DNA from 2 places in the Pseudomonas sp. Ors-4-3C genome. Region 2 is predicted to be linked to the other one. Evidence: predicted binding sites of a transcription regulator. Region 2 holds the regulator's gene; the other holds the start of a gene.
The links. The regulator FliA, encoded in region 2, starts transcription of late flagellar genes. The targets are predictions, from matches to a motif close to CTAAAGTTTNNNNNNNNNNNGCCGNTAA.
Positions count from the first base shown of each region.

Region 1: ACVHNU_RS17970 (methyl-accepting chemotaxis protein) is a predicted target of FliA. The motif match lies at 3,022-3,049, and genes of this name have one in related genera.

Region 1 covers NZ_CM146900.1:3,983,533-3,988,711, forward strand. Annotated here, with positions in the region: gene ACVHNU_RS17960 (GAF domain-containing sensor histidine kinase) at 1-596, shown strand, start outside; gene ACVHNU_RS17965 (hypothetical protein) at 728-1,174, opposite strand; gene ACVHNU_RS17970 (methyl-accepting chemotaxis protein) at 1,285-2,907, opposite strand; gene ACVHNU_RS17975 (transporter) at 3,320-4,342, shown strand; gene ACVHNU_RS17980 (inorganic phosphate transporter) at 4,639-5,179, shown strand, end outside.
Region 2 covers NZ_CM146900.1:980,602-985,780, reverse strand. Annotated here, with positions in the region: gene ACVHNU_RS04590 (chemotaxis protein CheA) at 1-1,571, opposite strand, end outside; gene ACVHNU_RS04585 (protein phosphatase CheZ) at 1,607-2,395, opposite strand; gene ACVHNU_RS04580 (chemotaxis response regulator CheY) at 2,414-2,785, opposite strand; gene fliA (RNA polymerase sigma factor FliA) at 2,952-3,692, opposite strand; gene fleN (flagellar synthesis regulator FleN) at 3,689-4,519, opposite strand; gene flhF (flagellar biosynthesis protein FlhF) at 4,633-5,179, opposite strand, start outside.

The sequences.
Region 1 (5,179 bases), 3.0 Mb from region 2:
CCGGCGCCGAAATGCTCCTGCGCAAGCACCCGGATCCGGCCATCGAGGTGCGGGTGCGTAATATCCTCGGCAGTGCGCAACGGGCGACACGGCTGGTGGATGACGTACTCGACTTTGCTCGCGGGCGCTTGGGCAAAGGCATTCCGGTGGATATCCAGCCCTGCACGGACCTGACCGAAGCGGTGCAGCAGGTGGTGACGGAGATCCGCAACGTGCATCCCGGACGTACGATCAGTGCGTCCATTGGCGACTTGCAGGGTGTGCGCTGCGACCGTGGACGGATTGCCCAGCTGCTGTCGAATCTGCTGGCCAATGCCGTGGCCCATGGCGACCCGACCGGGGATATCGAAGTCATCGCTCAGGTCGAGCAAGGTGCGTTGATGCTGGCGGTGAAAAATCAGGGGCATATTCCCGATGCGGTCCTGCCGCACCTGTTCCACCCCTACTCGCGCCCTGCCGGCAGCGCGCCCCAGGCCGGCCTCGGGCTGGGTCTGTACATCGCCAGCCAGATCGCGCAGTCCCACGGCGGGCGCTTGCATGTCGCGTCCACCGCCCAAAGCGGCACGCTGTTCACCTTCAGCCTGCCGACAATCTGAAACACACCACAGATCCCTGTGGGAGTGGGCTTGCTCGCGAAGGCGTCGTGTCAGTCAATATTTTCAGTGACTGATACACCGCATTCGCGAGCAAGCCCGCTCCCACATTGGATTTTCAGTGCCTTTGGGAATCAGGCCGAAGTGCTGACCAGCGAACCCGAGCTGCTCGACCCGGAATCCTGCAACGCCTGCAACAACGCCGCCGTCGCGGTCTGCAACGACGCCGAGGTGCTGGAGATTTGCGACTCGGCGGAGGCCACGTCGGCAGCCTTGGCATCAGCGTCTTCCTGCTTGGCCTGAGCCGCTTGCAGCGCCTGCTGCTGTTCCTGCAATTGCTTTTGCAGCTCGGCGATCTGCTTGCGCAGTTCTTTCACCGAATCCGACTCACCGCTGCTGTCGGAACTGCTGTCGCCCGCCGGAGCCGCGCCACCGCCAGCCGCCACTTTGCTGGTATCGGCGCTGACGCCCGCGCTGCTGGTTCCACTGGTTGAGGTGTCGTCACTGGCGTCGCTGATCTTGGTTTTGCTGGTGGCGGTGGTGACGGTCTGATTGATTGAAACAGAGGTGATGCTGACCATGGGATGGCTCCAATGCCGGTTATAGATAACCGGCCATCGGCGGCAGTCGCACGGATTTGAGATCGACTGTGTACCGACTCGGTAACCGAACCGGTACACGTCGGCTGACGTCAGGCGCTCAGGCGCGCGGTGACTTCATTGAGTTGCCCGGACAGGCCATGCAGGTTCTGGCTGGCGCTTTCGGTGCGCTGCACGCTGTTGAGGTTGGTGCTGGCGATCGAGGTGATCTCGGTCAGGTTGCGCGAGATGTCTTCGGCCACCGAGGTTTGCTCTTCGGCAGCAGTGGCGATCTGGCGGTTCATGTCGCGGATCGCTTCCACGGCGTGGGTGATGCGCTCCAGCATGGCGCCGGCCTGGGTCACTTGCTCGACACTTTCGTCGCTGCGCGTCTGACCGCTTTCGATCGCTTGCGCCGCGTCCACGGCACCGGTCTGCACGTTCTGAATGATCTGGTTGATCTCGATGATCGACTCCGCCGTACGCTGCGCCAGGTTGCGCACCTCGTCGGCGACCACCGCAAAACCACGCCCGGCCTCGCCGGCCCGTGCCGCTTCAATCGCCGCGTTGAGCGCCAGCAGGTTGGTCTGCTCGGCGATGCCGCGGATCACTTCCAGCACCTTGCCGATGCGCCCGCTGTCGGCTTCCAGACGACGGATCACCTCTGCGGTGTTGGCGATTTCGCCACGCATCCGGGTGATGCTGTGGATGGTGCTCTGCATGACCTTTTCACCCTGCTGGGCGGACTGGTCGGCATCGTCGGCAGCCCGCGCCGCATCGGCGGCATGCCGGGCGACTTCCTGGGCGGTGGCGGACATTTCGTTCATTGCCGTGGCCACCTGATCGGTGCGATTGAACTGCTCGTTGGTACCGCCGGCCATGGTTGTAGCGATGGCGTTCAGCTCGCCGCTGGCGCTGTCCAGATCACTGGCGCTGCGTTGCAGTTGGGTGAAGGTTTCGGCGAGAAAATCACGCAGGGTATTCGCCGCGGCAGCAAGGTTGCCCAACTCGTCCTGACGGTCGTTGGCGACGCGTTCGGCGAGGCGCCCACGGCTCAATTGGGTGACGTAATCGATCAGCTTGCGGATCGGGTCGATCAGGTTGCGGTTGACCAGCCACAGGCTCAGCAAACCGATCAGCAGACCGGAGCCGAGCATCACCAGAATCCCCAGCAACACAGTACGGTCGGCGCTTTCGCTGATGCTGGCCGACAACACATCACCCTGCTTGCGCAGCTCGGCGACCAGTTCGCTCATCTGATCGCTGGTGGCGCGGTCCACGCCTTTGACGGCGCTGTCGCCGGCCGTTGGATCGCCACCGGCAGCGACGTAGGCATCGCGACCTTTCTGGTAGGCGCTGCCGAGTTGGCGGTGCTCTTCACGCAGACGTTCGATGCGGGTTTTCAGCGCCGGCTCAAGGCCTTTCTGGCCGGCCAGTTCACCGAGAATGTTCTGCACATCGCGCTGACGATCTTCGAACTGGCTCCAGTACTTGGCCAGGTCTGCCGGTTGCTTGCCACGCAGCAAGACGTTTTTCCATTCCTGCACCTGCACCTTGAATTGCAGGTTGGCCTCGTCGATCAGTTGCGAGGTGTGCAACGGGCCGGCGATCAACTGGCTGTAGTTCTGCACGCCGTTGGACAGGAAGTGAAAGCAGGCCAGTGCGATCAACAGCATCGCCAGCAGGCTGCCGCTCAGCAGGGCGAGAATTTGTGCTCTCAGGGATTTTTGCAGCATCGCGAGATACTCAGGACAGGGATGAGGCACGCCCGGTAAGGCGTGGAATTTTGCCGGACATCCGTGTCGGCGAGCCTTGGCTCATGGCCAAGCGCGCGCAACGTAACCCAAGCGTGATCGGCGTACCAGAGCGCTTCTTGAAGAAAATCCGACCATTGGTAGGTGAATTAAGAGACTGTGATCGACCATGGCACAGGGTGGGAGCGGGCTTGCTCGCGAAAGCGGCATGTCATCCACATCATCACTCAATGATCATCCGCATTCGGGAGCAAGCCCCCTCCCACAGGATTGCCGGTAATGATCACGATCACTGTCATTTTGCAGTCACACAAGCGTCATGTGTGATTGCGATGATGCGGCTCAGTGAACCTGCCATTCCGCGACCGACACCCCCTCCTCGCAGCGAGCCTCCATGAATCACAGCCTCGATATCAGTCATCGCGATCCTGATTTGTTCGGTTTGCTTTACGGCTTTCGTTTTCGTCCCGGTGAACGTGGCCGCGAAGTCGATTCGGCGACCGCTCTGCGTTGTCTGCAAGACGACAGCGACAGTGATGAATTCCTCTGGCTGCACCTGAACCTGGCGCACGCCGCGTGCGAACGCTGGATGAAAAGTCATCTGCAATTGCCCGAAGAGTTTTTCGAGGCGCTGCACGAAGGTTCGCGTTCGACACGCATTGAACACGTCGACTCGGCGTTATTGGCAGTGGTCAACGACGTGGTGTTCAACCTCAGCAGCATGGTTTCCTCGGACGTGTCGACGCTGTGGGTTTGCGTGCGCAGCAAACTGATCGTCAGCGCACGCCTGCAACCGCTGCACTCGGTGGACAAATTGCGTTCGTCGGTGAAGGCCGGCGAATGCTTTCGCTCGCCGTCGGAACTGCTGGTGCACTTGCTGCGCGATCAGGGCGAAGTGCTGACGCAGATCGTGCGCAAGACCAGCATGAGCGTCGATCAGGTCGAGGACGAATTGCTCTCCTCACGCCTGTCGACCAACCGCGCCGAACTCGGCGCCAACCGCCGGGTGCTGGTACGCCTGCAACGCCTGTTGGCGCTGGAGCCGGGTTCGCTGCTGCGCCTGCTCAACCGTCCGCCGCCGTGGCTGCAGAAGGAAGACGTCAAGGAGCTGCGCAAATCCACCGAGGAGTTCGCGCTGATCATCAACGACCTCACCGCCCTCGGCGAGCGGATCAAATTGCTCCAGGAAGAAATCGCCGCCAACCTCAACGAACAGAGCAACCGCACCCTGTTCACCCTGACCGTGGTCACGGTGCTGGCGCTGCCGATCAACATCATCGCCGGTTTCTTCGGCATGAACGTGGGGGGCGTGCCGCTGGCAGGTGATCCGGAGGGGTTCTGGATTCTGGTGGCGCTGGTGGTGACGTTTACCGCGATTGCCGGGCGTTGGGCGTTTCGCAAACGTGGGGATTATTGACCCCCTGATTCATGTGTTCACCACAGATCTCTGTGGGAGGGGGCTTGCTCCCGAAGGCGTCAGGTCAGCCAAATTGATGTCGGATCTGCCGGCCTCTTCGTGAGCAAGCCCACTCCCACCCTGGATAGCGACCAGCCCGAATATTTCATCCAAAGCCCCCTCCCACACTGGACCTTCATTCTTCTTTAGATCAGCGGTAGGGCTAATAAAGCAAACACTGACCTGCCGCAGTCTCTCTGTAATATTTAGCAACGATCATGACCGACATTCCTTCCCTCGCTCAGGATTGTCCGCTCATGGCTACTCCCTCCCTGACCGCCCGCCAGGCCTCTGCCCCCAGTGGCAGGCCAGCCCTCGACAAGAAAACCGGCCCGTTCACCTACGTGATCTTTTTCGCGGTGCTCGCGATGGGGATGCTGTTCACCGCTTACAGCCTGATGCACGACATGCATGAGCTGGGCACCACCGTCACCACCTGGACCCCGTTTCTGCTGCTCGGCGTGGCGCTGCTGATTGCGCTGGGCTTTGAGTTCGTCAACGGTTTCCACGACACCGCCAACGCGGTCGCGACAGTGATTTACACCCACTCGCTGCCGCCGAACGTGGCGGTGGTCTGGTCGGGGTTCTTCAATTTCCTCGGGGTGCTGCTGTCCAGCGGCGCGGTGGCGTTCGGCATCATCGCCCTGCTGCCGGTGGAGCTGATTCTGCAGGTCGGTTCGTCCGCCGGTTTCGCGATGATCTTCGCCCTGTTGATCGCGGCGATCCTGTGGAACCTCGGCACCTGGTGGCTGGGCCTGCCGGCCTCCTCTTCCCACACACTGATCGGCTCGATCATCG
Region 2 (5,179 bases):
AACAGGATGTGGTCGCCTTCCTGCTCGGCCGCCAACACCACACGACCGCCGCGGGCCTTGCCCGACGCTTCGCGTTCTTCCGGCGACTCGATGCCGTGGTCGACCGCGTTGCGCACCAAGTGGACCAGCGGGTCGGCCAGGGCCTCGACAAGGTTTTTGTCGAGGTCGGTTTCTTCACCCACCAGTTCCAGGTTGATCTCTTTCTTGAGCTGACGCGCCAGGTCACGAACCAGACGCGGGAAGCGCCCGAAGACCTTCTTGATCGGCTGCATCCGGGTCTTCATCACCGCGGTCTGCAAGTCAGCCGTGACCACGTCGAGGTTCGACACGGCCTTGGACATGGCTTCGTCGCCGCTGTTGAGACCCAGGCGCACCAGACGGTTACGCACCAGTACCAGCTCGCCGACCATGTTCATGATTTCGTCGAGACGCGCGGTGTCGACACGAACAGTGGTTTCGGCTTCGCTGGCCGGTTTTTCCGGTGGCGGAGCAGCGGCGGCACGGGCCGGCGCCGGTGCAGCAGCGGCAGCGGCTGCCGGTTTGGGCGCTTCGGCTTTAGGCTCAGGCTTGGGCGCAGCTTTCGGCGCGGCGGCCGGAGCAGCAGCCGCCTTGGCAGCTGGCGCGGCCACGGTCGACGCGGTGCCCGCAGCAGCGGCGCCAACGTCGGTGAACTTGCCTTTGCCGTGCAACTCGTCGAGCAGTGATTCGAATTCGTGATCGCTGATCAGATCACTGCCGGCGGCAGCGGCTACCGGAGCGGCTGGCGCAGCCGGTGCCGAGGCAATCGCCGACTCCAGCGCTTCCACGGCAAAGTTGCCCTTGCCATGCAACTGATCGAGCAGTGCTTCGAATTCGTCGTCGGTGATGTCCGAGCTGTCACCGGCAGCCGGTGCCGCCGGAGCGGCCGCTGTCGGGGCCACGGCGTCTGGCGCGAACTGGCCCTTGCCGTGCAGCTGATCGAGCAACGACTCGAATTCAGCGTCGGTAATTTCATCGCTCGCTGCCGTATCGGCAGTTGGCGCAGGTGCAGCAGCGGCCGGGGCTTCGGCTTCAGCCTTGACGGCGTTCAGCGAATCCAGCAACTGTTCAAATTCGTTATCGGTGATGTCGCCGGAATCGCCTTCGACAACCAGCTCTTCGATCATCTCGGCCACTGGCGAAGCCGGGGCTTCGTCCGCCGATTGCGGTTCGGCCAGACGCGCCAGCGCAGCCAGCAGTTCCGGGGTTGCAGCAGTGATCGGTGCACGTTCACGGACTTCGCTGAACATGCTGTTCACCGCGTCCAGTGCTTCAAGCACCACGTCCATCAGTTCTGCATCAACGCGACGCTCACCCTTGCGCAGGATGTCGAACACGTTTTCGGCGATGTGACAGCACTCCACCAGCTCATTGAGCTGAAGGAAGCCGGCGCCCCCTTTTACAGTGTGGAAACCGCGAAAAATTGCGTTGAGCAGATCTGCGTCATCCGGGCGGCTTTCCAGCTCGACCAGTTGCTCGGACAGTTGCTCAAGAATCTCGCCGGCCTCAACCAGGAAATCCTGAAGGATCTCTTCATCGGCGCCGAAGCTCATTAATGGGGTGCTCCTACAGGTCTAAAAACCTAAACTCAAAATCCAAGGCTGGATAACAAATCGTCCACATCGTCCTGACCGGACACAACGTCTTCTCGTTTATCGGCATGAATCTGCGGACCTTCACCCTGCGAGAGATGTTTTTGTGGATCTTTTTCTGCAAGCATCGCAGCACGGTCGTGTTCGATGCCCGCAAAGCGGTCCACCTGACTGGCCATGAGTACGAGTTTGAGCAAATTGCTTTCGACTTCGGTGACCAACTGGGTCACACGCTTGATCACCTGACCGGTGAGGTCCTGGTAATCCTGAGCCAGCAGGATGTCGTTCAGGTTGCTCGACACCGCACGGTTGTCCGTGCTGCTGCGTGACAGAAAACCGTCGACCCGGCGCGCCAGTTCGCGGAACTCTTCAGCCCCGACTTCGCGACGCATGAAGCGCCCCCAATCGGTGCTCAAGGCCTGAGCTTCTTCAGCCAGGCCATTGACCACCGGCGTGGCGCTTTCCACCAGATCCATGGTGCGGTTGGCCGCGGCTTCGGTCAGCTTGACCACATAGCCCAGGCGTTCGGTGGCGTCGGTGATTTGCGACACTTCCTCGGCCTGCGGCATGTGCGGATCGATATGGAAGTTGACGATCGCACTGTGCAGTTCGCGTGTGAGCTTGCCCACTTCCTGATACAGGCCGCGGTCACGGGTCTGATTGAGCTCATGGATCAGTTGCACAGCGTCGCCGAACCTGCCTTTTTCAAGGCTTTCGACCAGTTCGACCGCGTGTTTTTTCAGGGTCGACTCGAAATCGCCCTGTGAAGATTCGTTATGCTCCATAGCTCCCCCGCGCGTTCATCAGCCGATGCGTTCGAAAATCTTCTCGATTTTGTCTTTCAACGCCTGAGCCGTGAAAGGTTTGACCACATAGCCGTTCACACCGGCCTGAGCAGCCTCGATGATCTGCTCGCGCTTGGCTTCTGCGGTCACCATCAGCACGGGCAGATGCTTGAGTTTTTCATCGGCACGCACGTGGCGCAGCAAGTCGATACCGGTCATGCCCGGCATGTTCCAGTCCGTTACCAGAAAGTCGATGCTGCCGCTGTTGAGCACCGGAATGGCGGTAGTGCCATCGTCGGCCTCGACGGTGTTGGTGAACCCAAGATCCCGCAGCAGGTTCTTGATGATCCGCCGCATCGTTGAGAAGTCATCAACGATGAGGATTTTCATGTCTTTGTTCAATTCGACCTCCAAGCAGTCTTAAACGCGCCCAGCACCTGGACGCGCCACTTCAATCAATCGGCGCAGCACTCGAAGACTGTCTGGAGCACAACAGAGCAAGACCGGTGCCGTTCATCACCGCACCAGCCTCGTTCGCAGTGTCCCCACACTGCCTTCAGCGCGCTCGCCACTCCCCCAAACGCCCCCGCAAACGGGCCGCGCACTGGCTGTGTAACTGGCTGACCCGCGATTCACTGACGCCAAGGACTTCACCGATCTCCTTGAGGTTCAGCTCTTCGTCGTAGTACAGCGCCAACACCAGTCGCTCACGCTCCGGCAAATTGGCAATCGCGTCCGCCAGCGCCGCCTGGAAGCGTTCATCTTCCAGATCGCGTGACGGCTCAAGATGAGCACTGGCGCCATCCTCGTGCAGCCCTTCGTGTTCGCCGTCCTGCAACAGGTCGTCGAAACTGAACAGCCGGCTGCCCAGGGTGTCATTCAAAATCCCGTAGTAATCGTCGAGACTCAATTGGAGTTCGGCCGCAACCTCGTGATCTTTAGCGTCACGGCCGGTTTTAGCTTCAATTGCCCGAATTGCGTCACTGACCATACGGGTGTTGCGGTGAACCGAACGTGGCGCCCAGTCCCCTTTGCGTACTTCGTCGAGCATCGCGCCGCGGATCCGGATGCCCGCATACGTTTCGAAACTGGCGCCTTTGCTGGCGTCGTATTTGGTCGAGACTTCGAGCAGGCCGATCATCCCGGCCTGAATCAGGTCTTCAACCTGCACACTCGCCGGCAAGCGCGCCAGCAGGTGATAGGCAATGCGCTTGACCAGTGGCGCGTAACGCTCGATCAACTCGTACTGCGCGTCACGTGCCGACTTCTTGTAGTAGTTCATACCGCTGGCGGTCATAGCACAGGCCCTGCCGTTTGCTGCACGAGGCGCTCGACGAAAAACTCCAGGTGACCGCGCGGGTTGGCAGGCAGCGGCCAGGTATCGACCTTCTGCGCGATCGCCTTGAACGCCAGCGCGCACTTGGAACGCGGAAAGGCTTCATAGACCGCTCGCTGCTTCTGCACTGCCTTGCGCACGCTTTCGTCGTACGGCACCGCGCCGACGTATTGTAAGGCGACGTCGAGGAAGCGATCCGTGACCTTGGTCAACTTGGCGAACAGGTTGCGCCCTTCCTGCGGGCTCTGCGCCATGTTGGCGAGGACGCGGAAGCGGTTCATGCCGTAGTCGCGGTTGAGCAGTTTGATCAGCGCGTAGGCGTCGGTGATCGAGGTCGGCTCGTCGCAGACCACCAGCAACACTTCCTGCGCGGCGCGGACAAAACTGACTACCGAGTCACCAATACCCGCAGCGGTGTCGATCACCAGCACATCGAGGTTGTCGCCGATGTCGCTGAAGGCCTGAATCAGACCGGCGTGTTGTGCCGGGCTCAGGTGCACCATGCTCTGGGTGCCGGAAGCGGCCGGCACGATGCGGATCCCGCCGGGGCCCTGCAACAGCACGTCGCGCAGCTCACAGCGGCCTTCGATGACATCGGCCAAAGTGCGTTTGGGGGTCAGTCCCAGCAGAACGTCGACGTTCGCCAGCCCCAGATCGGCGTCCAGCAGCATGACCCGACGGCCAAGCTCTGCCAGCGCCAGAGACAAGTTCACTGACACGTTAGTCTTGCCGACGCCACCTTTGCCGCCGGTCACCGCGATCACCTGTACGGGATGCATGCTGCCCATGTTATTTCTTTACCTTGTCTTGCATAGACGGAGGCCACATTACTGGCTGCGCGTTCTCAACCGGAACAATGCATGGCAGACCATCGATGTAGGTACAAAAACTGTTCATTACCTCAGCCAACCTGCTTGGTCGGGCTGTGGTAGATATCAGCGAACATGTCAGCCATGGCTTCTTCGCTGGGTTCTTCCTGCATTTGCACGCTGACGGCGCGACTGACCAATTGATGACGGCGCGGCAGATGCAGATCATCCGGAATCCGTGGGCCGTCGGTCAGGTAGGCGACCGGCAGTTCATGACTGATCGCCAGGCTCAACACTTCGCCAAGGCTGGCCGTCTCATCCAGTTTAGTCAGGATGCAGCCGGCAAGCCCGCAACGCTTGTAACTGTGATAAGCGGCGGTTAGAACCTGTTTCTGGCTGGTGGTTGCCAGCACCAGATAATTTTTTGAACGGATGCCACGCCCGGCCAGACTTTCCAGCTGCATGCGCAGTGCCGGATCGCTGGCCTGCAGGCCGGCGGTATCGATCAGCACCACGCGTTTGCGCAGCAGCGGGTCGAGTGCCTGCACCAGCGACTGACCCGGATCGACGTGCGTTACCGGCACGTTGAGAATCCGCCCCAGGGTCTTGAGTTGTTCCTGGGCGCCGATGCGGAAGCTG